Linked DNA regions of Magnetococcus sp. PR-3. The protein of the gene in region 2 binds, or shares a complex with, the protein of the main gene of each other region. Links are inferred from orthologs where the notes say so. Each region holds a gene or a part of one and is shown on either strand. Other genes may lie near its edges. The genes, in order: eno and V5T57_RS06890.

Region 1 (8,258 bases), on a different replicon or contig from region 2:
CGACGGACCCAACAGCTGTGGCAACGTCTGGAGCCTTTGGAGGGGGTGGAGAGGCTCTTTAGTGGACCTTTCTTCCATGAAATAGCGATCAAACTCTCCAAGCCGGCTGAGGAGGTTCTAAGCTGCCTTTCAGGGGTGAACTTAGCGGGTGGGTATGCGGTTGGCCGTCGTTATCCGGGGATGGAGGATGTGCTGTTGGTCTGCTGTACTGAGACCAAAGAGCGGGCTGACCTAGACCACTTTGCCGATGCCTTGGGGCTGATCATGAGTGAGCAGGGGAGTGCCGCATGAGTGTTATTTTTGAAAGCAGTGCACCTGGCCGGATTAATCCTCAGCATGCTCCGCAGCTCTCTGAGGGGGAAGCCTCGGCTGCTCTGGCAGATCTGCCAGCCGAGTTGTTGCGCGAGACCCCCACAAATCTACCAGAAGTTTCTGAGCTGGAGGTGGTGCGGCACTATACTAACCTTTCACAAAAGAACTTTGGTATCGACACACACTTCTACCCTCTGGGTTCCTGTACGATGAAGTACAACCCAAGGGCGGCCAATAAAGTGGCCATGTTGCCAGGTTTTTTAGGGCGTCATCCTCTGGATGATCCCCAGTATGCTACGGGTTTGCTACATTCCCTGTATGAGCTGCAAGAGATGTTGCGTGAAATTACAGGTATGGCGGCCATGTCTTTGGCTCCCATGGCTGGGGCACAAGGTGAGTTTGCCGGCGTTGCCATGATGCGGGCTTACCATGAGTCCCGGGGGGATGAGGCCCGTAAGGAGATTCTGGTTCCCGATGCCTCACACGGTACCAACCCTGCGACGGCTACCATGTGTGGGTATGTGACCCGTGAAGTGCCCACCAATGCCGAAGGGGATGTGGACATTGAAGCCCTAAAAGGGATGGTGGGTCCACAAACCGCTGGGTTAATGTTGACCAACCCCTCAACCCTAGGGGTGTTTGAACGTTCGGTTGGTGTAATCGCCCGCATTGTGCACGATGCAGGGGGCCTGCTTTACTATGATGGTGCCAATTTAAATGCCATTGCAGGTCGTGTCCGACCTGGTGAAATGGGGTTTGATGCCATCCATATCAATGTGCATAAAACCTTTGCGACCCCTCATGGTGGGGGGGGTCCTGGGGCTGGCCCGGTTGGTGTGAGTGCTCGACTAAAACCTTTTCTCCCCACCCCGCGTATTGTCAAACAGGGGGCCAAGTATGCGTTGTTGGAGTCAGATAATTGCCCAGACTCTATCGGCCGTATGGGCACGTTTGGTGGGAATATTGGGGTGTTGTTACGGGCCCACGCCTACCTGTATATGATTGGTCGGGAAGGGGTGCGACGTTTGGGCGACTACGCCACCTTAAATGCCAACTATCTGATGGCCAAATTGAAGGCAGCAGGGTTTAAACCCGCCTATGATGGGCGCCGAGCCACCCATGAGTTTATTATTACGCTTAAAGAGGAAGCCGATGCCTACAGTTTAACGGCTTTAAATATGGCGAAGCGTTTGCTCGATTATGGTTTTTACGCCCCAACCATCTATTTTCCACTGATGGTGCCCGAATGTCTGCTTATTGAACCGACTGAGACGGAGAGCCACGAAGAGTTGGACCGTTTTGTAGAAGCGATGGTGGCCATACGCAAAGAAGCGCAGGAAAGTCCCGATCTTGTCAAAAACGCACCTTATAATACCCCCGTTCGTCGGTTGGATGAGACCCGAGCGGCGCGTAAACCTGATCTCATTTGGACAGGCCCCCAAGAACTTTAATGGGGTGAGGGCTTTTTTTCTATTGAATGGTCCTGAGAACCTGTTTAGAACACTGAGCAGTATTTGATGTTGTGTTAATCAACCAGCCAACCACTAATCCGCTTACCCGGAGACGGAGTACGAAGATGAGCAGTATCGTAGAGATCCACGGTCGTGAAGTCATCGATTCCCGAGGCAACCCCACTGTTGAAGTGGACGTATACACAGAAGATGGTGGTTTTGGCCGTGCCGCTGTGCCATCAGGGGCCTCCACAGGTTCTCGTGAAGCTGTGGAATTACGCGATGGTGATAAAAGCCGCTACCTGGGTAAAGGTGTGCTGAAAGCTGTAGAGGCGGTAAATACCGTTTTGGCTGAGGCCATTCTGGGTATGGAAGTTGCCGATCAAAAAGGTATTGATACTGCGATGATCGCAGTAGATGGTACTGAGAATAAGAGCAAGCTTGGTGCAAATGCCATTTTGGGTGTCTCTATGGCGGTAGCCAAAGCGGCTGCGGATGAGTGTGATCTGCCACTTTACCGTTATCTGGGAGGGACCAATACATCCCTGTTACCTCTACCGATGATGAACATCATCAATGGTGGCGCCCATGCTGACAACAATGTGGATATTCAGGAATTCATGGTCATGCCCGTTTCGGCCAGCTCCTGTACCGAAGCCATCCGTATGGGGGCTGAGATCTTTCATAGCCTGAAAAAAGTGCTTAAGGGTAAAGGCTTGAACACCGCTGTGGGTGATGAGGGTGGTTTTGCCCCTGACTTGGGTTCCAATGAAGAAGCTTTGAAAGTCATTATGGAAGCCATTGAGGCTGCAGGTTTCAAGGCGGGTGAAGATATTCAACTGGCTTTGGATTGTGCCTCTTCTGAGTTCTACAATAAAGAGACTGGTAACTACGATCTGACCGGTGAAGGTCGTGTTTTAACTAAAGAGCAGCTGGTGAGCTTCTACGAAGAGCTGGTCTCCAAGTACCCCATTATCTCCATTGAAGATGGATTTGATGAGAGTGACTGGGACGGTTGGAAGTTGATGACCGATGCACTGGGTAGCAAGATTCAGTTGGTTGGTGATGACCTGTTTGTAACCAACTCAAAAATCTTGGCAGAGGGCATTGAGAAGAGTATTGGTAACTCCATTCTGGTTAAGGTTAACCAAATTGGTACCCTAACTGAGACCTTTGAAGCTGTTGAGATGGCTCAGCGTGCTGGTTATACCGCTGTGATCTCTCATCGTTCCGGTGAAACCGAAGATGCCACCATTGCGGATATCTCGGTTGCGCTCAATGCTGGTCAGATCAAAACAGGCTCTATGAGCCGTTCAGACCGTATTGCCAAATACAATCAGCTGATCCGTATTGAGGAAGAGCTGGGTGATATGGCCCGTTTTGAAGGGATGAAAGTGTTCTACAACCTACGCTAATGTGGGTAGTGGAAATTAAAAAGCAGGGTATTACCCGGCTAAGAAATGAAAAAAGGGTCCCTATTGGGACCCTTTTTTTGTGTAAAACTGGTTGTCATTGGAAAAGGTGTTACAAAAAAAGTTTGTTACAGTTCTGTTGATGGATGGCATAGATGGTGTGTATGAAGAATCGTAACCTGTTGGTATCAATATGTCTTAAAACAGATTTACTGAACTTTCTGCAAAACTAAGCAAAGCTTTAAAATATAGGCACCTTCTAATAATGAAGAGAATGTTAAAATTTATATTGAAGCGGCAAATTGATATTGTTACGGTGAACTATAAATTGTTTTACAAATTTTACAATTGAAGTACCTAAAGAAACAAAACGTCCGTGTTGGCTCTTGTTCGTTGGGGGAAGCCAGTAGGTCGTTTTGACTCAATGTCTGTTGGGGAATAGATCTTGGGGTTAGGGCGTCAGCCCGTCACCAGTGTAGAAAGGGTTGGAGGGAAAATTATCATGCTAAATCACTATACCACTGCTGTAGATTCGACGGATGAGCGTATTCCACCGGATCAGATGGTAAAAATTGGGGTGGTGGCTAAACGGTTGGGGGTTTCCATCCGTACCATCCATATGTATGAGCGCGAAGGGCTTTTTATTGCCTATAAAAATAATGCAGGGACACGTTATTTTACGGAGCGGGATGTTGAATGGTTAATTGAAATTCGCAAGCTTATTAAATCCGGTATCAGTATTGCGGGGATCCGCCGGTTGATGTCGCTGATCCCTTGTTGGGAGAGCAAAAAATGCTCGTTCCATAACAAGCATAACTGTCCGGTGATTGAAGACAATCAACTGCCATGCTGGGCCAACAAAGATAATCTTTGTGATCACTCGGGGCAGGAGTGCCGTGATTGTGAAGTGTATGAAATGCGTTTCTGCATCAGTAAACTTAAAAATTATATCGATATCCGCTTTAAAGAGGACTCCGCAGCAGAGCTGATCAAGGGTGGTCTTCCACAGTAGGGGCTATGAGTGTGGATAGAAAAAAGCACGTGAGCCTTCAAGGTTCGCGTGCTTTTTTTTTGTCGCTACAGGTCGGGCTCCATACAACTTAATTGATGTAGGGGTTGAGTTTGGTAGGGATGATATGCGGGGTTGGTGTGCATTAAATATGGGGAAAAGCTGTGTGGGAAGACGGTTTCCCTTAAGCTACTCTAGGCTCTTTAGGTCCCTTATTTGATGGCATATGAATGGTGCGTCAGTAATAAAGAAGGTGCTGAAGCGCCAGCTGGGTGGGTGAGTGTGGGTCTGGCTGTTTCAGAAGGCCGGTACATTAAATAATTTTTTAAATGCATCATAAAAAAGAAGATGATCGAAAAAAAGCCTGTAAAGGCAAAGAGTAGTGACAGGGAAGGGTAAGGGCAACCGTGGGGGCGGATGGTTCTTCCTTGGAAAATAGTAGATTAACAGCATATTCTAATGATTTAGGATTCATGATGAAATGGCTTAAAGCCGTTTTCTGTCTATCTCAAACCGTGTACACTGCATGCGGTTTGGCTCATTCCACCATAAACAAAATGTATGGGTGATTATGTCTGATTGGCATGAACCATCGCTAGAAGATAAAGCGGAACCTCCAAAGCCCGCTGTTTCAGAATCTGAAACACAGCTGCGACGTGTGTTGAGTGCGATGGAGGAGAGTCGCTTTGCTGAACGGACTATGCTGGAGAGCTTGGTCAAAGAGGGCATGACAGAGCAGAAAAAGCAGAGACGAGGGAAAAACCTCTTTCGGCTTTTTATTGCGCTATACCTAATCGCGACCATGGTTCTGCTGAATGCAGATGGGTTTGAAGAGAGTAGCGCATCGTTAGGGGATGAACCTCATGTGGCAGTGGTTACCCTGGCTGGGGCGATCATGCCAGAGTCAGAGGTCGATGCTGAAACCGTGATGAAAACCCTGCGGGAAGCCTTTGAGGATAAAAATACCAAGGCTGTCATTCTTCGCATCAACAGCCCAGGTGGTAGCCCTGTGCAGGCTGGTATGATCTTTGATGAGATCAAACGGCTTCGTGCCAAGTATAAAGAGATTAAACTCTATGCTGCTCTGGAGGATCTGTGTGCCTCGGGTGGTTACTATGTGGCAGCAGCTGCCGATGAGATTTATGCCGATAAAGCGACCCTTGTCGGGTCTATCGGGGTCATCATGAAAGGCTTTGGCCTGGAAAAGTTGGCTGAGAATGTTGGCTTGGAAAATCGAACATTGACAGCCGGTAGCCATAAGGCCTTTTTGGACCCCCTAGCACCGGTGGATGATCAAGAGAAAGCCCACGCCCAAGGGCTGCTTAACCAAATTCATAAGCAGTTTATTCAGGTGGTTAAGAAAGGGCGAGGTGATCGCTTAAAAGCTGATGATCAGGCGCTGTTCAACGGTTTGATCTGGACGGGTGAGGAGGCTCTGGAGCTTGGCTTGGTTGATGGGTTAGGCTCTGTAGAGTGGCTAGCTAGAGAGAAAATTAAGATTACGGATCTTATGGAGTTTGAGCGGGATCAAGATTGGTCCGACCGTTTTTTTAAGGAGCTCTCTAGCGGTACAGCCAGCATGTTGATGCAGGTGCAACAACGTGCCCCCTATATGGGTATGTGAGTGAAAAAAGACCGTTGAAAGTGCACCGAGGGGTCTTGTGAAAAGGAAGAAAAGCATCCTTTTTACCAACGGAGACTTTACTTCCGGGCTCAAGTTGCCTATATAACTTGCTACCGGAGCGAAATCCCCACCATTTATCCCAGTGATGGATTTAGGGTGGGGCAAAACGGGCTACACCCTGTAGCCCAAAGCCAGTGTCCGGCGCGTAAGGGCGCGCCACAATGGAGGTTTTCAATGCTTGAAGCTTATCGCCAACATGTCGCCGAACGTGAAGCTGAAGGGGTGCCCCCGCTTCCCTTGAACGCCCAGCAGACCGCGGATCTGGTGGAACTGCTTAAAAATCCCCCCGCAGGTGAGGCAGACACACTGCTGGACTTGATCAAAAATCAAGTACCACCAGGTGTGGATGACGCCTCCAAGGTGAAGGCAGAATTTTTGGGTGAGGTGGCCAAAGGAACTGTGGCCTGCTCCCTAATCGACCGTGCTGAGGCAACAAAACTACTTGGTACCATGGTGGGTGGCTATAATGTTCAGTCCCTCATCGATTTACTGGATGATGCAGAAATGGCTGCTGGTGCTGTTGATGCGCTTTCTGCAACACTGCTGGTCTATGATGCCTTTGCTGAAGTGGCTGAAAAATCAAAGAGTAATGCCAGTGCAAAACAGGTCATGGAAAACTGGGCCAACGCCACTTGGTTTACCAGCCGTCCTGAGATGCCAGAAGAGGTAACGGTTACGGTCTTTAAGGTTGAGGGCGAGACCAACACTGACGATCTCTCCCCTGCCTCTGAAGCTTGGAGTCGTCCTGACATTCCCGTGCACGCCAAAGCTATGTTGGTTAACCGCATGGAAGGTGGCCTTGAGCAGCTGATTGAGCTTAAAGGCAAGGGACACCCTGTAGCGTATGTTGGTGATGTGGTCGGTACGGGTTCTTCCCGTAAATCGGCAGCCAACTCTGTAATTTGGCACACAGGTAACGACATTCCTTACGTACCCGGTAAGCGTACCGGTGGTGTGGTAATCGGTGGAACCATTGCCCCAATCTTCTTCAATACGGCTGAAGATTCAGGCATGTTACCCATTCAGTGTGATGTAACGGCACTGAATACGGGTGATGTGGTTACCATCAATACCAAATCTGGTGAAATCACCCGTGATGGTGCGGTTGTTACCTCCTTTGATCTTAAGCCCAACACACTGGCTGACGAAGTACGTGCCGGTGGCCGTGTGAACCTGATTATTGGTCGTAAGTTGACCACTCAGGCTCGCGAAGCCCTGGGTCTGGGTGAGATTGACCTATTCACCGATCCTGTGCAGCCCGAAGATACGGGTAAGGGCTTTACCCTGGCACAGAAAATGGTGGGTAAGGCTGTGGGTAAAACCGGTGTTCGCCCTGGCGAGTACTGTGAACCTAAGATGACCACGGTTGGTTCTCAGGATACCACTGGTCCGATGACCCGTGATGAGATCAAAGAGCTGGCTTGCCTGAAGTACTCTGCTGACTTCACGGTTCAATCCTTCTGCCACACGGCGGCTTATCCCAAGTCAGTCGATATCACCACACACAACACGCTGGGTCAGTTCTTTGAAGACCGTGATGGTGTTGCGCTGCGTGTGGGTGATGGTGTGATCCACAGCTGGCTGAACCGCTTCTGCATGCCTGATACCGTCGGTACGGGTGGTGATAGCCACACCCGTTTCCCCATCGGTATCTCTTTCCCTGCAGGGTCTGGTTTGGTGGCTTTTGCCGCAGCCACAGGTTCTATGCCTTTGGTGATGCCTGAATCTGTTCTGGTGCGCTTTAAAGGTGACCTGCAGCCTGGTATTACCCTGCGTGATGTCGTGAACGTCATCCCCTGGGCTGCGATCCAGAACGGTATGTTGACGGTTGAGAAAAAGGGTAAGAAGAACGTCTATGCTGGCCGTGTTCTGGAAATTGAAGGTCTGCCTAATCTCAAAGTAGAGCAAGCTTTTGAGTTGGCGGATGCTTCGGCCGAGCGTTCCGCAGCTGCTTGTACCGTTCATCTGGACAAAGAGCCTGTTATTGAATACATGAGCTCCAACGTCACCTTGATGAAGAACATGCTTAACCGTGGTTACGGTCATGCGGACACCATCCAAGCACGTGTGGATGCCATGGAAGCTTGGTTGGCCAATCCTGAACTGCTCCAGCCCGATGCCGATGCCGAGTATGCAGAGATCATCGAAATTGATCTTTCTGAGATCAAAGAGCCTATCGTCTGCTGCCCCAACGATCCAGACGATGTAAAGCTGCTCAGCGAAGTTGCTGGTAACCCCATTGATGAGATCTTCTTGGGTTCCTGCATGACCAACATCGGTCACTTCCGTGCAGCGGCTAAGGTGCTGGATGGTCAGCCCCAGGTACCTGGTCGTATGTGGGTTGCTCCACCGACCCGTATGGATGAGCAGCAGCTGATTGAAGAGGGTGT
Region 2 (16,668 bases):
GGCTCAATCTGGTGAGGATGTCATTGCCTCCTGTAGCCATTGTCAATATGCCGCCAACTTGGAAAAAGCCTTTGGGGTTGCTGCTGAGATTGATACCGGTGACGAGCAGGCCATGGAAAAGGTCGCGACACCGGATCAAAAGAGTATTGAGGATGTCGCAGCTTTTCTGAATATGGATAAAGCCCAGACAGTTAAATGCCTGACCTGGCATGATCCAGAAGAAGATCAGTGGTATCTGCTGTTACTGCGCGGGGATCATGAGCTTAATGAGGTGAAAGCCAAAAATGCCACAGCACCTTTTGGTGAAATTCCAGCACCTGAAAAAGCGGCTGAAGAGCTGGGTGCCCCTGTGGGCTATTTGGGGGCAGTTGGTACGGATGTATTTAAAAAGCCGGTGAAAATTTTAGCAGACAGTGCCCTGCGTGAAGCCCAAAATATGGTCTGTGGTGCCAATGAGTCTGGGTTCCACCTGACCGGTGTAAACTGGGAACGTGACCTCCCCAAGCCTGATTTTGTGGATTTACGCAATGTTGAGGTGGGTGACGGTTGCCCCCGTTGTGGACCTGGCAGTATGGAGTTAAGCCGTGGTATTGAGGTTGGTCACGTCTTTAAGCTGGGTTACAAATACTCAGAGTCCATGGGTGTAAAAGTACTGGATGAAAGTGGTAAAGAGAAACCTCTGATTATGGGCTGTTATGGTATTGGTGTCTCCCGTATCGTTGCCGCTGCCATTGAACAGAACCATGATGACAATGGCATTATCTGGCCGCTCGCCATCGCCCCCTTTGAGGTTGAAGTGGTGGTGATGAACCCCAAAGAGACGGAAGCGATGGCAAAGGCCGAAGAGATTACCACTCAGCTTCAAAATGGTAACCTGGATGTCTTGCTTGATGACCGTGATGAACGGGCTGGTTTTAAATTTAAGGATGCTGACCTGCTCGGGGCGCCCTACCGAATTTTGGTTGGGGGGCGTAGCTTTAAAGAGGGGGTTTGTGAGGTTAAGAACCGCCGTAGTGGAGAGGTGGAAAAAATTCCTGTGGATGCGGTTGTATCGACACTTTTGCAGCGAATGGTTGACGAAAAATAGGTGAACCGCTAACGTTAGGGTTACGTAAGTGTTTTTTGAAAACAAGTGATCAAGAGGGGCCTATCTTTAGGCCTCTCTTTTTACATCTTTTTAGCTTGCATGGATTTTGGTAAGGGGAAGCATCATGGCAGAACGGTTTTTGGGGGCTCTTCGGGAGGCTGTGCAGGAGATTGCCGAGACCATGCTCTTTACAGAGGTACAGCAAGGGGAGTGGCGTAAGGGGAACTCACCACTGACCGTGGCGTATAGTGCTGTTTTAGGCTACAGTGAAAGCCTTAAAGGCAGCTTTGCTCTCTCAGCTCCAGAGGGTGGCGCGATCGCACTTGCAGGCGCCCTGTTGGGTGAAGAGCGTGAGCAGATGGATGATGAGATGGAAGATGCCTTCTGCGAAATGGCCAACATGATGGCCGGTGGCATGCAAAGCCGCTTAGAAGCACAGCTAGGTCCGGTAAAACTTAGTACCCCGGTGGTTATTCAGGGGGAGGGACACAAGGTACGTAGTGAAAAACATTACGCTTGTGTAAGTCAGGACTTTATCCTCAACGGTTTAGCGTTCTGTGTGCATATCTTCTATGATATTGAGTCCTTGGAACGTATGTAAGATAGGTGATCGACCATGCATGATCGATTGATTACGGCAGTCAAAGAAGCGGTCCATGAGATCGTCGAAACCATGCTCTTCATGGAGTTGGAGTCTGGTGTTGGTGGGGAAGGCCGTACCGGTATGGATGAAAATATCTGTGCCGTTGTGGGTTATAACCAAAACCTGGAAGGCAGTGTGCGTCTCTCTGCCCCTACCTCAGGTGCCCTTAAAGTTGCGGGTGCTTTGATGGGGGAGGAGCGTGATGAGATGGATGCCGAAATGCAGGATGGTTTTGGTGAAATGGCCAATATGGTTGCTGGTGGTATTCAGTCCCGTTTGGAAGAGGATCTTGGTGCCATTGGTATGAGCCCCCCTATGGTTGTAAAGGGCTCGAGCTATGAAGTGGAAGGTGCCACAGGGTTTGAGGTGGTTCACCAGGTTTTTCACCTTGAAGGTGAGCCCTTTTTCTGTGAAATCTACTTTGATGTTGGTGCCGCCGATGCCATTGAAGAGAAAGTGGAAGATCCACCGCATGTTTTGGAGATTAAAGAGAGCCTGAACAGCTCTTTGGAACAGTTGGTTGATGAACTGGCTCGACCCTTGGTGCAAGAACAGCTACCTGCGGTGGCTGAGCGGGTCATCCAAGAAGCGATTGAGCAGGTTCAAACCGGACCTGTCTGACCGGTTACCAAAAGGGTGTTAGCGTACAAGAAAGATGTCTTCTTCCGGGGGCATCTTTTTTTTGCCCTGTGATGTCTTGGCTTATATGTGGGGTGTTGACCAATCATGGTTTAACGGTGTGAGGGTCGTTGTCTGACTGGTTTTTGAACGGTTTTAAACCATCCGACGATCCTCTCTTCTGTTTAAGCTGCACAGTACAATTTATAGCTGTTTATCCATATTGATCTTTGTGGCTGGTATGAGATAGTTTGATCAGGTCTAGAGGGGTGTGGTCGGCTAGATGATGAGTAGGTTTAGGGCTGTAAAAATGAGCGAAGGGTGGGGTTAATGGAATCAATTGTTCAGTGGGATGCTTCCTATAATGTTGGTGATGAGACCATCGACCAGCAACATCAGAAGTTATTTGATATTTTTAATCGTCTTTATGCCTTGGTGGAGAGCGGTGCAAGCAAAGAAGATGGTGAACAGGCATTTTTAGAGCTTCTTGATTATACCGATGTGCATTTTACCGATGAAATTGAATTTTATACGGCCTCTGAGTTACCCACGCTTGAAAACCATAAGCTGTTGCACAGAGATCTGCATGGCAAGCTGCTTGGGCTCTATAAAGATTATAACACGCTGGAAAATCCAGTTTTTGAAGCGGAAGAGTGGATCCGTACGTTGCTGTTGCCACATATTCTTGAGCAGGATATGGAGGCCATGCGTGTCTTGAACCGAAAAGAGGCTCTAAAGTGGGAGAGCAGCTATAATGTGGGGGATGACACCATTGATGAGCAGCATCAAAAGCTGTTTGATCTCTACAATGAACTTCATCATCTGAACGAGCAGGGGGCTGGGCAAGAGGATGGCAAAAAGGCCTTGCATGCACTGCTGGATTATACGGAATTTCATTTTAGTGATGAAATTGAGTTTTACACCGCTTCCCGTTTAGAAACCTTGGATGAGCATAAAGAGTTTCACAAGCAGCTCTACAAGGATATCTCTTTACTCTATGACGATTATTACCTGTTGGATAACCCTATTCTCGAGGCCGAGGAGTGGGTCAAGAATAAATTGCTTCCACATATTCTTGAGTATGATATGAAAGCGATTATTTGGATCAAGGCACAACCGGCTGCCTAAGAAAAAGCCCCCTCATTTTCATAAGATTTTGGCTCATGAAAATGGGGGGCTATAAAGGCTTGTAAGACAAAAAATGGACAATGCTCTATCACAGGCCACTGATAGAGCGTTTTTGATCCGTTAGGCCAAAGAACCCTGGCCTGAAACGCATTGAGTAACTCTTATTCGATGGGTAGGATGGTATCTTTCGACCAATCCTCATCATTACGCTCTGGATAATCGGTGGTGAAGTGCAGGCCACGGCTCTCTTTACGGTGCAAAGAGCTCCGAATAATCAGATTGGCTACCAGAGCCAAGTTGCGCAGTTCAATCAGGTTCTGGCTGACTTTACAGTTCCAGTAATATTCATTGATCTCCTGCATGACCATTTCTATCCGGCGGCGGGCACGGGCTAGGCGCTGGTTGCTGCGCACAATACCCACATAGTCCCACATAAAGCGTCGGATCTCCTGCCAATCATGGGCAATGAGAATCTCTTCCTCACAGTTACCTGCTTCATAACTATCCCAAAGAGGCAGTCGGGAGAGTACCGGTCGATCATCGCAGAACAGCTTACTTAAAATGTCGTTATAGGCAGCCTCTGAAAAAACCAAACACTCCAGCAGAGAGTTAGAGGCAAGCCGGTTGGCACCGTGCAGACCTGTGCTGGCAACCTCTCCAATGGCATAGAGACCATCCATATCCGTTTTACCATGAAGATCAGTCACAACCCCACCGCATGTATAGTGCGCTGCAGGCACCACCGGAATGGGTTCTTTGGTCATATCAATACCAAACTCAAGACACTTTTCATAGATGGTGGGGAAGTGGCTTTTGATAAAGTCAGCCCCTTTATGGGTGATATCCAAGTGCACGCACTCTTGTCCCGTGCGCTTCATCTCATAGTCGATGGCGCGGGCTACGATATCCCGTGGGGCTAACTCTTTGCGTGGATGATGACGCTCCATAAAGCGCGTGCCATCTGCCAGAAGCAAATGCCCACCTTCTCCACGTACAGCCTCAGAGACCAAAAAGGATTTGGCCTGAGGGTGATAAAGGCAGGTGGGGTGAAACTGAATGAACTCCATATTGGAAACACGACATCCTGCCCGGTAGGCCATGGCGATACCGTCCCCCGTTGCCGTGTCAGGGTTGGATGTATAAAGATAGACCTTGCCTGCACCGCCACTGGCTAAAATGGTAAAGCGTGCTTGGTAGGTCCGAATAACATCTTTCTCAGTATCCAGTGCATAACAACCGAAGCAGCGATCGTGTTCACTGGGTACAAAGTGTCCAAGTTTATGGGCTGTAATCAGATCAATCGCGATCTGGTTGGGTAAGATCTCGATATTAGGGTGAGCCTGAGCCTTACTAATTAAGGTCTCCATCATGGCACGGCCTGTGGCATCTGCCGCATGAATTACCCGACGACGGCTGTGGCCACCTTCACGGGTTAAGTGGTAGCCACTGCTTGAATCCCCGTTTTTATCAAAAGGGGTGCCAATATCAATAAGGTGTTGGATAACACGGGCACCATTTTCAACCACATGGCGAACAGCTTTGGGTTGGCAGAGCCCAGCCCCTGCTGTCATGGTATCTTCATAATGCAGGATTGAGCTGTCATCCTCATCCAGCACGGCCGCGATACCACCTTGGGCCATCATACTGTTGGATTCACCAATAGGGGCTTTGGTCAGGACTAAAACTTTGCCGTGCTTTGCCAAGCGAATTGCAAGGTCCAAACCGGCAGAACCACCACCTAGAATAAGAAAATCGCTTACAAAACGGCGATCTTGATTACTAACCATCATGAGATTCCTTAAAGCCCCTTGAACCGTGCTCGCCTGCATTACCCTAATAAAACGGGATCATCCTTAATGATAGGGTATTAAGAGGGAGCTCTCCTTAGGTCATCGTAATAAGGAGGTTCCAAACAGTGATTTATCCGACATACTATCGTCATAATCGGTCCTCTACTGTACTCCAATCTGACAGGTGTGCAAAGCAAACCGCGTTTGTTTGGGTGGATAAGTCGGTTTCCATCCTGAAATAGGGATGGATGATGACAGGTGGCCTAATAAAGAAATTTATCGCAACCCCCTATACGGGTGGTGCAAATGCTTGGAAGCCATGCTAGTATCCAGACTCCCAATTTCATCAATGGCGCCTCGGCTTAATTGGGGTGGCGCGTTGGCAACTGGCAGGTAATGGCGTGAACGAAGCGGACAGCATCCTGGTCGATAAGGCTAAAGAGGGCGACAAAAAAGCCTATGAGGTCCTGGTACGTAAATACCAGGGCAGGGTAGCCTCTGTGATCTCCCGTACAGTTTCAGACCCTGTGCGTGTTCAGGACTTAACGCAAGAGGCCTTCCTGAAGGCCTATCGTGCTTTGCACCATTTTAGGGGCGATGCCGCTTTTTATACTTGGCTCTACCGTATTGCGGTTAACACGGCTAAAAACTTTGTGATGTCCCAGGATCGTGGTGTCCCCATGAGTGACCTGGACTTTGAAGATGCCGATCGACTCTCTCCCCAGCTGCGTGATTACGATACCCCTGAAAATCAGGTGCTCCGTGGCGAGTTGATGGATGCATTAAAAATTGCCATTGATGAGCTGGCCCCAACCATGAAACAGGCTATTGCTCTGCGCGATCTGGAAGGTAAATCCTACGAAGAGATTGCAGAGATCATGGATTGCCCCATTGGTACGGTACGCTCACGTATTTTCCGTGGTCGGCAAGAGATCGTCAATAAGCTAAAAGACCATGTACCTAATGGTAATCTGGCTGGCAATCACGGACTGTAAGTACATTTCTATATAGCCCTGTTCAGGGTTAGACGAACTTTTCCCTTAGTCAAGACTCAAACGCCTTGAATCCCACATCTGTTGAGGTATCTGATCATGATGCAAGAACAAGGTAAAGTTGTTGAGCTAGAAGGTGATTTTGCCATTATTGCCACCGAGCGTAAAAGTGCCTGTGGCAACTGTGGTGGTGAAAGTAGCTGTAATACGCTTTCTGGTGGCCTGGGTAAAAAACCCATTCTGTTCCGTGCCTATAATGAAGCAGGCGCGAAACGCGGGGATCATGTCGTTTTAGAAATACGTGAAGGTGCTTTTCTCTCGGCCTCCTTCATGGCCTACCTGCTCCCCCTGATCGCGCTTTTCGTTGTGGCTCTCTTTGTACGCAGTATTGGTTTGAATATGGGCATGATGGTAGAAAATGCGGAAGGGGTGGGGGCTCTATGTGGTTTGGCTGCTCTAGGAGGGGTCTTCATGTGGATGCGTCGCTACTATGCTGGTCAGGATATCAAGCCTGACGATATGCCTGTTGTCCGTACAATTGTCCACGCTACCCGTATTCCTATTGTACCTTCTGCCTGAAACAGTGCGAAGGATCTGTGATCCTTCTAACGTTTAAGGCATATCAGTCGTTACTTGTATGAGACTAAACATTAGCTCGTGCTGCCGAGGTATGTTTTTTTACCGGGCTCAGTGCGCTTATCCGTTTAGAGGGTGAAATCCATGACATCTGCTTTGTCCCCTTTTTACCGTATCCTATTGGTCATCTTTGCGGTTTCCCTAGCTATGTTTGGGGGTGTACAAGCCTCCCATGCCAAAGCTGGATTTCCCAATTTGGTGCCATTGGTTAAAAAGTTGAAACCGGTGGTGGTCAATATCAGTACCACCCAATCGGTCAAACGTCAGAGTAAATCGCCAGATGGTAAGAAGCGAAAAGATTTTGAAGGTACACCCTTTGAGGAGCTGTTTAAGCATTTTTTTGACCGCTTACCTGATCAAGGGCGTTCTTTTAAGTCCAACTCACTGGGTTCAGGGGTCATTGTTGATGCCAGCGGATATATTCTGACCAACTATCATGTCATTGATAAAGCGACGGAGATTACCGTAAAGCTGCATGATGAGAGTGAGTACCGTGCAGAGGTTGTGGGCAAAGACAAAAAAACAGATCTGGCACTGATTCGAATTCGCGCGGATAAACCTCTTGCCGTGGCGAAATTAGGGAACTCTTCCCGTGCTGAGGTAGGATCTTGGGTGATGGCCATTGGTAATCCGTTTGGTTTAGAAGCCACGGTGACAGCAGGGATCATCTCTGCCAAGGGGCGTGTGATCGGCGCCGGTCCCTACGATAATTTTATCCAGACCGATGCGGCCATTAATCCCGGTAACTCGGGTGGCCCTCTGTTTAATCTGGATGGTGAAGTGGTGGGGATTAATACCGCGATCTACTCCCGTGGGGGCGGTAGTGTTGGTGTCGGGTTTGCCATTCCGGTTAATCTGGCCAGTAATGTGATGGAGCAGCTTAAAAGCAATGGTCATGTTGAGCGGGGTTGGCTAGGGGTACGTATTCAGACCATTACCAAAGAGCTAGCAGAAGCCTTGCAGTTGGATGACCGGTCAGGTGCGCTGGTGGCTGAGGTGATCGAAAAAAGCCCAGCAGCAAAAGCGGGGATTCGCTCAGAAGATGTCATCATCTCCTTCAACGGTAAGCATGTTACCAAGATGAACACCTTGCCTGCTATTGTTGCCAATACGCCTGTAGGGGCCCGGGTGCCGGTTAAGGTTAAACGCGGGGGTAAAGAGCGCACCCTGTGGGTACGCATTGCCAAGTTGAATGATGGAAAAAAAGGTAAGGGTTCCCGTTCCGGTCAATCTGGTAAAGAGCCTGAAAAGAGCGATGGGGCTGCCATCAAAGAGCGGCTTGGTTTGACGGTTGCAGAGATGGATAGTGCGCTTGTTAAACGTTTAAAGCTGCCTGAAGATATTCAGGGGGTCGTCATTACCACTGTGCATGGTGACAGCAGTGGTCAAACAGCGGGCTTAAACCGTGGGGATGTCATTACCCAGTTCAACCGCAAGACGATAAAAAGCATAGATGATCTTGCTGGCGCGCTGAATACGGTTAAGAAAAACAGCATGACCTTGGTCTATGTCATCCGTAATGGTGAGCCACTGTTTATCCCCATAAAAGTAAAATAACCCAACCAGCAGGGGTTCTGTGTCTTTACCACAGAACTCCTGGTTTGGTTAGGGGTTCTGTGCAACACCTACCAGTTAAAATCCTCTTCGTATCCCCAGCCGATTAAATGCATGCCGATCAACGTTTTGGTCAGGTGCTTAAGATCATCATCAAAATGCGACTGCCAATCTCCTGCTTGCCCTTTTCGTTTAAAGCCTTGGGGCTCTTGCTCATTGCTTAGTGTTTGGGATTTGGCTTCGAAGGCTGTTTCTTGAATGACACGATCTAGGTCAGATTGATGGTAGGGCATCCCAATAAAGTCTGCCAGTTGGCCAACTGCCTCTGCTTTGTGGTTAACCATATCTTCAAAACGGGTAAAGAGGATCGGTAGGTCGGTCTTTTGCCAGCTCTCAACCCACTGCACCATGGCCGCAGTGAGGGAGAGTGAGGCGTGCTCGGCAAAGGAGCTGCCTGCCAATAAAAGGCTTAGAGCCTGCTTTTGGCTGATGTTCCTTAATAAATTGCCCATTTGATTGCTGTGGTGAGACAGTGTTTTGCTTTGGTAATGGTAAAAAGAGACAAGCTGATCCCTTGGGTCACGTAGCTGTACAATGACCCGATAGTCGTTTGTTTTTAAATAGGCGACAAATTCAGGATCAGGGAACCAGTGGCCTAACAGAAAATGTTGTGCTGGAATATTTTGATACAGTTCGGGAGCTATGGCCTGCATACCTTCTGAAGGCCAGTGGTGTTGTAGGCCTGTTAGGCTACGCATCACATCTGAGAGTAAATAGGTTCCACACTTGGGGTAAGAACAGATCACAAATTTATGCTTGGGGCCTGCCCCCCCTTTTGCTTCCGTAGGGTGGGGAACATTCTGATGGGTCGGGAGATGGGTCTTTACTAAGGTAGGGTCTGTTTTAAGGACCTGTTGAAAGTGTGGCCGGCTTAGCTGTTCCTGATCATGGCGAAGATAGGCCAAGGCTAACCCCATATGACTTTTTGTATTGGCAGGGTTGACCATGAGCTCTTGTTTAAAAGCTTCTATACTCTGTTCATAATATTCATGCTTTAGATAAGCTGCACCTAACTGGTGGTAGACCTCATTGTTGGCTGAGGCATACTTTTTTGCAGCCAGTAGGTACTCAAGCCCCATCTTTTTCTGGTGGGCGAGTAAACAGAACAAATGACCCTGACGTATTAAAGCATGAGGGTCTGTGGGCACCAATTGGAGGTATTTGTTGAGATAGTCCCGTTCGGCATCTTGATCGTTAAGCTCTTTTGCCAGGTGTGAGAGATGCAGCAAGATGTCTGAACGATTGGGGTCATGGGCTAACAGTTGTTGATAGTTCTTTGCGGCCTTTTGATAATCCCCATGTTTGTGGGCGAGCAGTGCCGTTCGATAGAGCAGAAGCATCGCATCTTGGTTGCCCTGTGTGGTATCGCTCGCGGCCATGTTTGCATCCTCATTTAATGATTAAAAGCTGCTGCTTTAGAATGCAAAAGCCATTCCTGTGCCTCTGATGAGATGCAAAAAGGCCCTGTACCGAATGGGTACAAGGCCTTTTTGTGATATAGGCTCTGACGGAAGGAGAGAGCTTATACAAAGATATCAATAATGCCCCCGGGGCGGGCAGCGCTCGTATTTACATCTGGCTGTACCACTTTGCTGGCATTTTCAGCCATAAAGCCATCATCCCCAGTACGGGTAAGGCTGTGGACACGACGGGTGCTTTCGTTTAGTCCTGTTTGATCAGCCGCTAAGGTTTGTTGTCTAGATGCTGTGATATCATTGACGTTAAGCTGGTTTTGATCCAGCCGTCGGGCGTTTTGCGCAAGATTAAGATTACCACCTACCATTACACCAGAAATGGCCATAATGTTTCCCCTCTTGAAAATGGGTTCCCCGTTGATTTTTACGAGGTTTCCATTCGATCAACCGTTATCATTCTAGGCAACTTACTATTCTTAGAATAATTCAATTTTCAATAAGTTGCAAATGGATGACCGAATCTCTGTTTGACCTAATACGGCATGGTTGCGTTAAATCATCTCATATTTATCAAAAAAGGGTCGCTTTCTCCTTGCATTAGGCGGGGTGAACCGCTAGTATGCGCGCTTCTTTATTTAATGGATTATTCCATACAACCCAAACCAAACCTTGAGAGGGGGTGATGTACTGTGCGGGTTGATGTCTATGATAACAATGTGGACCAAGCTATTCGCGTTCTGAAGAAGAAGATGAACCGCGAGGGGATGTTCCGCGAGATGAAGAAACGCAAGTTCTTCGAAAAGCCCTCCGAGCGCCGCCGTCGTAAGAAGGCCGAGGCGATTCGTCGTCTGCGTAAGAAGCTGCGCCGCGCTTCTCTGGCTGGGCTTCTGTAAGAAAACATGCTTGTGTGGGTCTATCCACATCAAACATGGCTGTAAAAAAGGAGAACCTTTTAGGTTCTCCTTTTTTTATGCCTTAAGCGATGTCATAAAAAAAGAGACGGCGCGATTAAAGAATCGCGCCGTCTCTTTTTGTGCATGTCAACTGAAGTGTGTTTTTACTCTGTATCAGTCGAAGGGCTTTCAGCCGTCGTTGTCGGCTCTTTTGCTGGGCTTTCAGCTTTTTCTGTGCTCGCTTCGTCACCATCACTCTTTGGTTTGGCCGCTTTTTTAGGGGCGCGTTTGCGGGTGGTGGTGGTTGCCCGTTTGCGAGGTTTGCGTGCCGCTGGTTTTTTCTTAACCTCTGGCTCATCATCACTTGGTGTTGATGAAGCTTCTGCGCTTACCTCAGTCTCAGACTGTTCTGCGGGTGTCGCCTCTTCTGTGCTCTTTTTAGGGGCAGCCTTTTTGCGAGGGGTCGTGGTCCGTCGCCGACGTTTTGGCTTCTCCTCAGCTGCTTGATCAGCTGTAGGTGATGCCTCATCCGTTTTAGGCTGTTCGGCCGACTCTTCCGTTGTGGTCTCTTCAGCCGCAACCTTTTTTGCCGCAGGCTTTCTCCGTTTACGCACGGGTTTTTTCACAGCTTTGGCCGGGGCCTCTTCTGCGGCAGCCTCTTCAACCACAGGCTGAATAGCGGGTTGAGGTTCAGCTTTTGCCTCAACAGCAGGTTCAAACATGCTGGGTTGAGGGGTGTCTGGCTCTGGTACAACCAAGACAGGCTGAGGTGTGTCCGGCTGCTCCTCAATCAGTAGAGGAGGAGGAGGGGGCTCATTAGAAGAGGTAGATACCTCAACCGGCTTGGCCTCTTCATGGCTCGGTGGCTGTGGTGCCTCGGAACTTTGTTCGACCGCTTCTGTTGTCTGGGCTTGCTCCTCCTGAGAAGCAGCCCGACGACGGCGACGGCGGCGGCGACGTTTTTTGCTGGGTGAGTCTCCGCTGCTATCTGCAGTATCAGAGGCGGATGCTTCACCTTCACTGGCTTCACCTTCGCTGGCTTCACCATCATTTGTCTCACCGACCACTTCAGAGCTCTCTGTCTCTTGGGTGGGGCTATCACCACTCTGTTCCTGCTGCTCTTCACCTGGAGCACCATCTGTACGATCACGATTACGCTTGCGTTTACGGCGGCGCTTGCGTTTTTTACCTTCAGATTTGCCCTCTTCACCTGCTTCAGGTGTCTCGCTACTCTTTTCTTCACCTTCCGACGGCTGAACGGCTGGGCTGCTTTCCTCTTTGGCTTCACGCTCTTTATTGGGCTCTTCTTGTGAGGTGCGTGCCACGCGATCTTTACGGAAATGAGGGGTCTGTAGCTCAGGGTCAATCTCGATCAGAAGCTCAAGATCATTCTCAATTTCCAGCTCGACCATCTGTCTGCGTTTATGGTTGTGCAGATAGTTGGCAACATCGGCAGGTGCATGGTAGATAAGCTTAGAAAAGCGACCGCTACTTGTATCTTCTTCAATACAACGGAACAGGCGAATGGCTGTGGATTCTACCGAACGAATGGTTCCCAGACCTGTGCAGCGCGGGCAAACCTCACGGTTACTCTCATTGAAAGCCGGTTTCATACGTTGGCGCGAAAGCTCCATGAGACCAAACTGGGAAATTTTCCCGAGCTGGATTTTGGCGCGATCGCCTTTTAAAGCCTCTTTCAGGCGTTTTTCTACTTCGCTGTTGTGCTTTTTTTCTTCCATATCAATGAAATCAATGACAACCAGCCCACCTAAATCTCTTAGGCGTAGCTGGCGTGCGATCTCATCAACAGCCTGCATATTGGTTTTAAAGGCGGTGTTTTCTACATTCTTCTCTTTGGTTGATCGCCCTGAGTTGATATCAATGGAGACCAAAGCTTCCGTTGGTTCAATAACCAGGTATCCACCAGATTTGAGCGAAATGGTACGCTCATGCATCGATTCAATTTGATGCTCTACCTGATAACGGGAGAAAAGAGGAATGCGATCTTTATAAGGTTGAACCGCTTTGACATAACGGGGCATCAGCAGTCGCATGAAATCCTTACCACGGCGGTAAGCTTCATTGCCTTCAATCAGAATCTCTTCCATTTCTGTGGAGTAGAGATCCCGAATAGTACGGATAATCAGGTCGCCCTCTTCATGGATTAAAGCAGGACCATTACAGGTCTCCACTTTGTCCTGAATGGTTTTCCATAAACGGGTCAGGTAGCTCATATCCCGTGTGATCTCACGCTTGGTGCGTTCCATACCTGCAGTACGGATGATCAGGCTAACCTCTTGGGGAATTTCCATGCTGGCAAGCATGGTCTTCAAGGCTTTTCGAGCCTGGTTATCCATGATTTTACGGGAAATACCACCACCACCTGAGTTTTCAGGGAGCAAAACGGTATAGCGCCCTGCCAGGGAGATGTTGGTGGTTAAGGAGGCGCCTTTGGTTCCGCGTGCCTCTTTAACCACCTGCAACAGCAGGAGTTGACCTTTTTTCAAGATATCCTGAATAGGGATTTGGCGACGGCGACCACGGCCACCGCGGTCGTTGCCCCGGCGGCGGCGGCCACCACCTTTGTCTTTATCGCTTTGAGAGGGCTCTTTGGCTTTGTTTTCAGCTATAGCCTCTGTAGGCGGCTCTTCTGTGTTACCTGGTTCCCCAGTTGCGCTGTTTTCTTCAGGCTCAGATGTAACCTTTGCCGTCTCAGCTTTTTGCTCCTCTTGTTCCGTTTGTTCATCTGCTATCACGGGTTGCAAAGAGGGTTGTTCGCTGTTTTCTGGTGCCGATTCCGAAGGCTGTTCCGTTTGTTCAGCAGGCTGAGTTGAGGCGGGTTGTTCGGGAGGGGCTTCAGAAGGTTCTTGAGGTTCTGGGGGCTCTTGCACAGGGTAGTATTTGGGGTTAACGTCGTTGACGGAGAGGAAACCCTGCCGTCCACCGTTAAAGTCTACAAAGGCTGCTTGTAGAGAGGGCTCGACCCGGGTAACCCTGCCCAGGTAGATGTTGCCTTTGATCTGAGCCTTGGTGCAGGTTTCGATATCCAGATCAATCAGGCGTTGATCGTGGACAATAGCGACGCGCACCTCTTCAGGATGGGTGGCATCTACCAGCATACGCTTGGTCATGTGAATTATTAACTCCGTATGGTTAATCGTACGGCGCCTCTTCAACATGTAGCCCCATTAATTGTTAACACCGATTAAGGTATTAAGTGGCTACAGTATGGCGCACGAGGCGATGTATGTTTTTTCAGGCGGGGCTCTGTGCCATCCGCCAAACTGACTGATTCATTAAAGAATGGTACTCTTCAGGCTTAAAATAGTGGCCTGTGATTTTCTGTGTTAGAACTTTTTTATTCCTAAATAACCATTAAAATAAGGAAGATACCACATTCACGAACGAACAATTGTATGCATTGTGCGTTCAAACAGGGACTTTTACGTCCGTGTTCGGTAAGCTTCCGTGCGATGATTCTACGTACCTCAATCAAGAAAAGCAACGAACCGTGCCGGAAAATTCGAAACCAACAAGTGTCCGTACAGTAACTGTGGACGAAGAGTATGCTGGGTCCCGACTGGATAAATTTTTAAAAAGTCAGATTCCTGGTGTCCCATTCTCTCTTATTCAACGCCTCATGCGTACCGGGCAGGTACGGGTAAATAAAGGGCGTGCCAAGGGAGATCGGCGTCTTGCGTATGGGGATCTGGTGCGTATTCCACCGGTTCATCCCCCTAAAACTGAACAGAGTGATGGTAAGCGCCAAGCTAAAATTAAAGAGCAAGCACCCAATATTGAAGCCCGTACTGTGTTTCGGGACGGATGGATCTTGGTGTTGAATAAGCCGGCTGGTATACCCGTTCATGGCGGTAGTGGGCATGATTGGGGCATTGTGGATGCGGTGCGAGCAAGCTTAGAGAAATTGGGAATTGAAGCCCAGGCTGAGCTATGCCACCGACTGGATAAAGATACATCAGGTCTGCTGTTGTTTGGGCTTCGTCCCCGTGCCGTGCGACAACTCACCGAGGCCATGCGCGAAAATAAGGTTGGCAAGACCTATCTGGCTTTGGTGCAAGGGGTGCCTGAAAAACGGCGTGGCGTGATTGAACAACCCTTAAGCAAGGGGGTTGTGCGCGGTGGAGAACGTATGGTTACGGTCGAGCAGGGTGGGCAGGAGGCTGTTACGCACTACCGTGTTGTGCGGGACTTTGGCTCAGCCTCGCTTGTGGAGGTGCAGCTGGAAACAGGGCGCACCCATCAAATTCGGGTACATATGCAGCATTTAGGGCATCCGGTGGCTGGCGATGGTAAGTATGGGGATAAAACCTTTAATAAATGGATGCGGGAGCGTGGTTTGAAACGCCTGTTTTTGCATGCGTCTGAACTGATTTTTGCCCACCCCCATGAAAAAAGGATGATGACCTATCAAGCGCCACTGGAAGCTGAGTTGCAAAAGGTGGTGGACCGTATGTTGTGGGAAGGGGAAAATCTATGAGCAGCCGCTATGAGTTGGTGATCTTTGATTGTGATGGAACCTTGGTCGATAGTCAGGGTGGAATCGCTCACGTCTTAAACCTGGCTTTAAAAGAGGTCGGGTTGCCTCAGGTCACCCATGCCCAGGCTGGTTCTATTGTGGGGCTCTCTCTACAGCAGGCTGCCGATACGTTGTTGCCAGATGCAACGGCAGAGCAGCGTACGCAGGTGGTCGATTATTATCGTAAAATCTATCGCACCATGGCGGATGAAAAACAGCTGGACCATCCTCTGTTTCCTGGGGTTAAGGAGACGTTGGAAAAACTGCAAGCTGATGGGGTGACATTGGCTGTAGCGACAGGCAAGTCTATGGCAGGTATGCAACGAACCATCAGGGATCATCACCTGGAAGGTTTTTTTGTGGCGGTTAAAACGGCCGATTGTGCGCCCTCCAAACCCAATCCTGGTATGGTACAGCAAATTTTAGATCAAACACTTATTCCCCCAGAGCTTACTTTGATGGTTGGGGATACCACCTTTGATATGGATATGGGGCGTGCAGCTGGTGTTGATACCTGTGCTTTCCCTTCTGGCTGTCACCCCCGCGAATATTTAGAGCGCTGCGGGCCCAGCCATTGGGTTCATGAAATTCCTCAGGTTTTGGATCTCAAACCCATACGAAACTAAATGACCGATCGTCTCCCCCTATAATACAAGCTGTTATGGGTTCTGCGCCCGTAGGTAGATGTAGGGGGAGGTGATAGTCGTTGGTTCTTGGGGAGATGGCTTAAAGCTAAAGATACTTTCCTGGGTCCCCCTACCTTTGCCTGTTGTGGGACTATTCCTCTTCTTTGAGCCTGTTTGTTCATCTGATTAGAAAAGAGCGACCAGCCCGCCTATGGCTGTCTTGTTTCTCGTCTTCTCCCTCTCCTTAAATATTTCGCGTTTATAGATGTCTAACCTGTCTCGCTTTGCCCCTTTTCTAAGTGGGGGGGCTGCTGGGCAATCTGTTTTTCTTTTATGGTATGGGGGGGGCGGGGGCATTGAGGGTGTCCAGTGTTTTCTGCTCAGAAAAAATAGCGGTGTAACTGTAGGGGGGCAAGCCTGAGTATCACCTGCCTAAGGGGTGGGGCTGGCTGGTTAGATCAGAGCTGGCGCATGCACGAAGTATAAGATGTTTTAAAATAGTATAAGCCTATTAAACAGTGTGTTGGATGGTGAGTTGTGCGGGCTGTTAAGGGATGTCTTATCGGGGAATCTCTATGGTCCATTTGGATAAGTATGCCAAGCTTATAATAAATAGATTCTATTTGGTGGGGGGCTCTATAGCCTGTCGGAGAGCTGCCCCTTGAAAAAAATGTGTTTTTGGCGTAAAT

The links.
Region 1: the proteins of V5T57_RS06890 (region 2) and eno are in contact, whole or in part, in a solved structure (PDB 2FYM), measured with the Escherichia coli proteins. The link is inferred for Magnetococcus sp. PR-3 from one-to-one orthologs.

Annotation. Positions count from the first base shown.
Region 1 is NZ_JBAHUQ010000020.1:101,287-109,544, forward strand. Bases 1,070-4,033 are described here. They hold eno (phosphopyruvate hydratase), read left to right. Parts: upstream 1,070-1,888; coding sequence 1,889-3,178; downstream 3,179-4,033. Other genes in these bases: gcvPB (aminomethyl-transferring glycine dehydrogenase subunit GcvPB), read left to right, coding at 1,070-1,763; V5T57_RS12695 (MerR family transcriptional regulator), read left to right, coding at 3,678-4,033. Outside these bases: aminomethyl-transferring glycine dehydrogenase subunit GcvPA, read left to right, coding at 1-291; more of gcvPB, read left to right, coding at 288-1,069; more of V5T57_RS12695, read left to right, coding at 4,034-4,187; signal peptide peptidase SppA, read left to right, coding at 4,756-5,808; acnB (bifunctional aconitate hydratase 2/2-methylisocitrate dehydratase), read left to right, coding at 6,043-8,258. UniProt on the Escherichia coli protein: Catalyzes the reversible conversion of 2-phosphoglycerate (2-PG) into phosphoenolpyruvate (PEP). It is essential for the degradation of carbohydrates via glycolysis.
Region 2 is NZ_JBAHUQ010000008.1:106,774-123,441, reverse strand. The notes cover bases 10,781-14,300. They hold V5T57_RS06890 (Rne/Rng family ribonuclease), read right to left. Parts: upstream 13,948-14,300; coding sequence 10,981-13,947; downstream 10,781-10,980. Outside these bases: V5T57_RS06945 (proline--tRNA ligase), read left to right, coding at 1-1,087; V5T57_RS06940 (chemotaxis protein CheX), read left to right, coding at 1,212-1,688; V5T57_RS06935 (chemotaxis protein CheX), read left to right, coding at 1,704-2,351; V5T57_RS06930 (bacteriohemerythrin), read left to right, coding at 2,679-3,476; nadB (L-aspartate oxidase), read right to left, coding at 3,638-5,263; RNA polymerase sigma factor RpoE, read left to right, coding at 5,638-6,261; V5T57_RS06915 (SoxR reducing system RseC family protein), read left to right, coding at 6,358-6,837; V5T57_RS06910 (DegQ family serine endoprotease), read left to right, coding at 6,979-8,451; V5T57_RS06905 (sulfotransferase domain-containing protein), read right to left, coding at 8,520-9,887; V5T57_RS06900 (hypothetical protein), read right to left, coding at 10,031-10,309; V5T57_RS06885 (RluA family pseudouridine synthase), read left to right, coding at 14,328-15,314; V5T57_RS06880 (HAD family hydrolase), read left to right, coding at 15,311-15,979. UniProt on the Escherichia coli protein: Endoribonuclease that plays a central role in RNA processing and decay. Required for the maturation of 5S and 16S rRNAs and the majority of tRNAs. Also involved in the degradation of most mRNAs.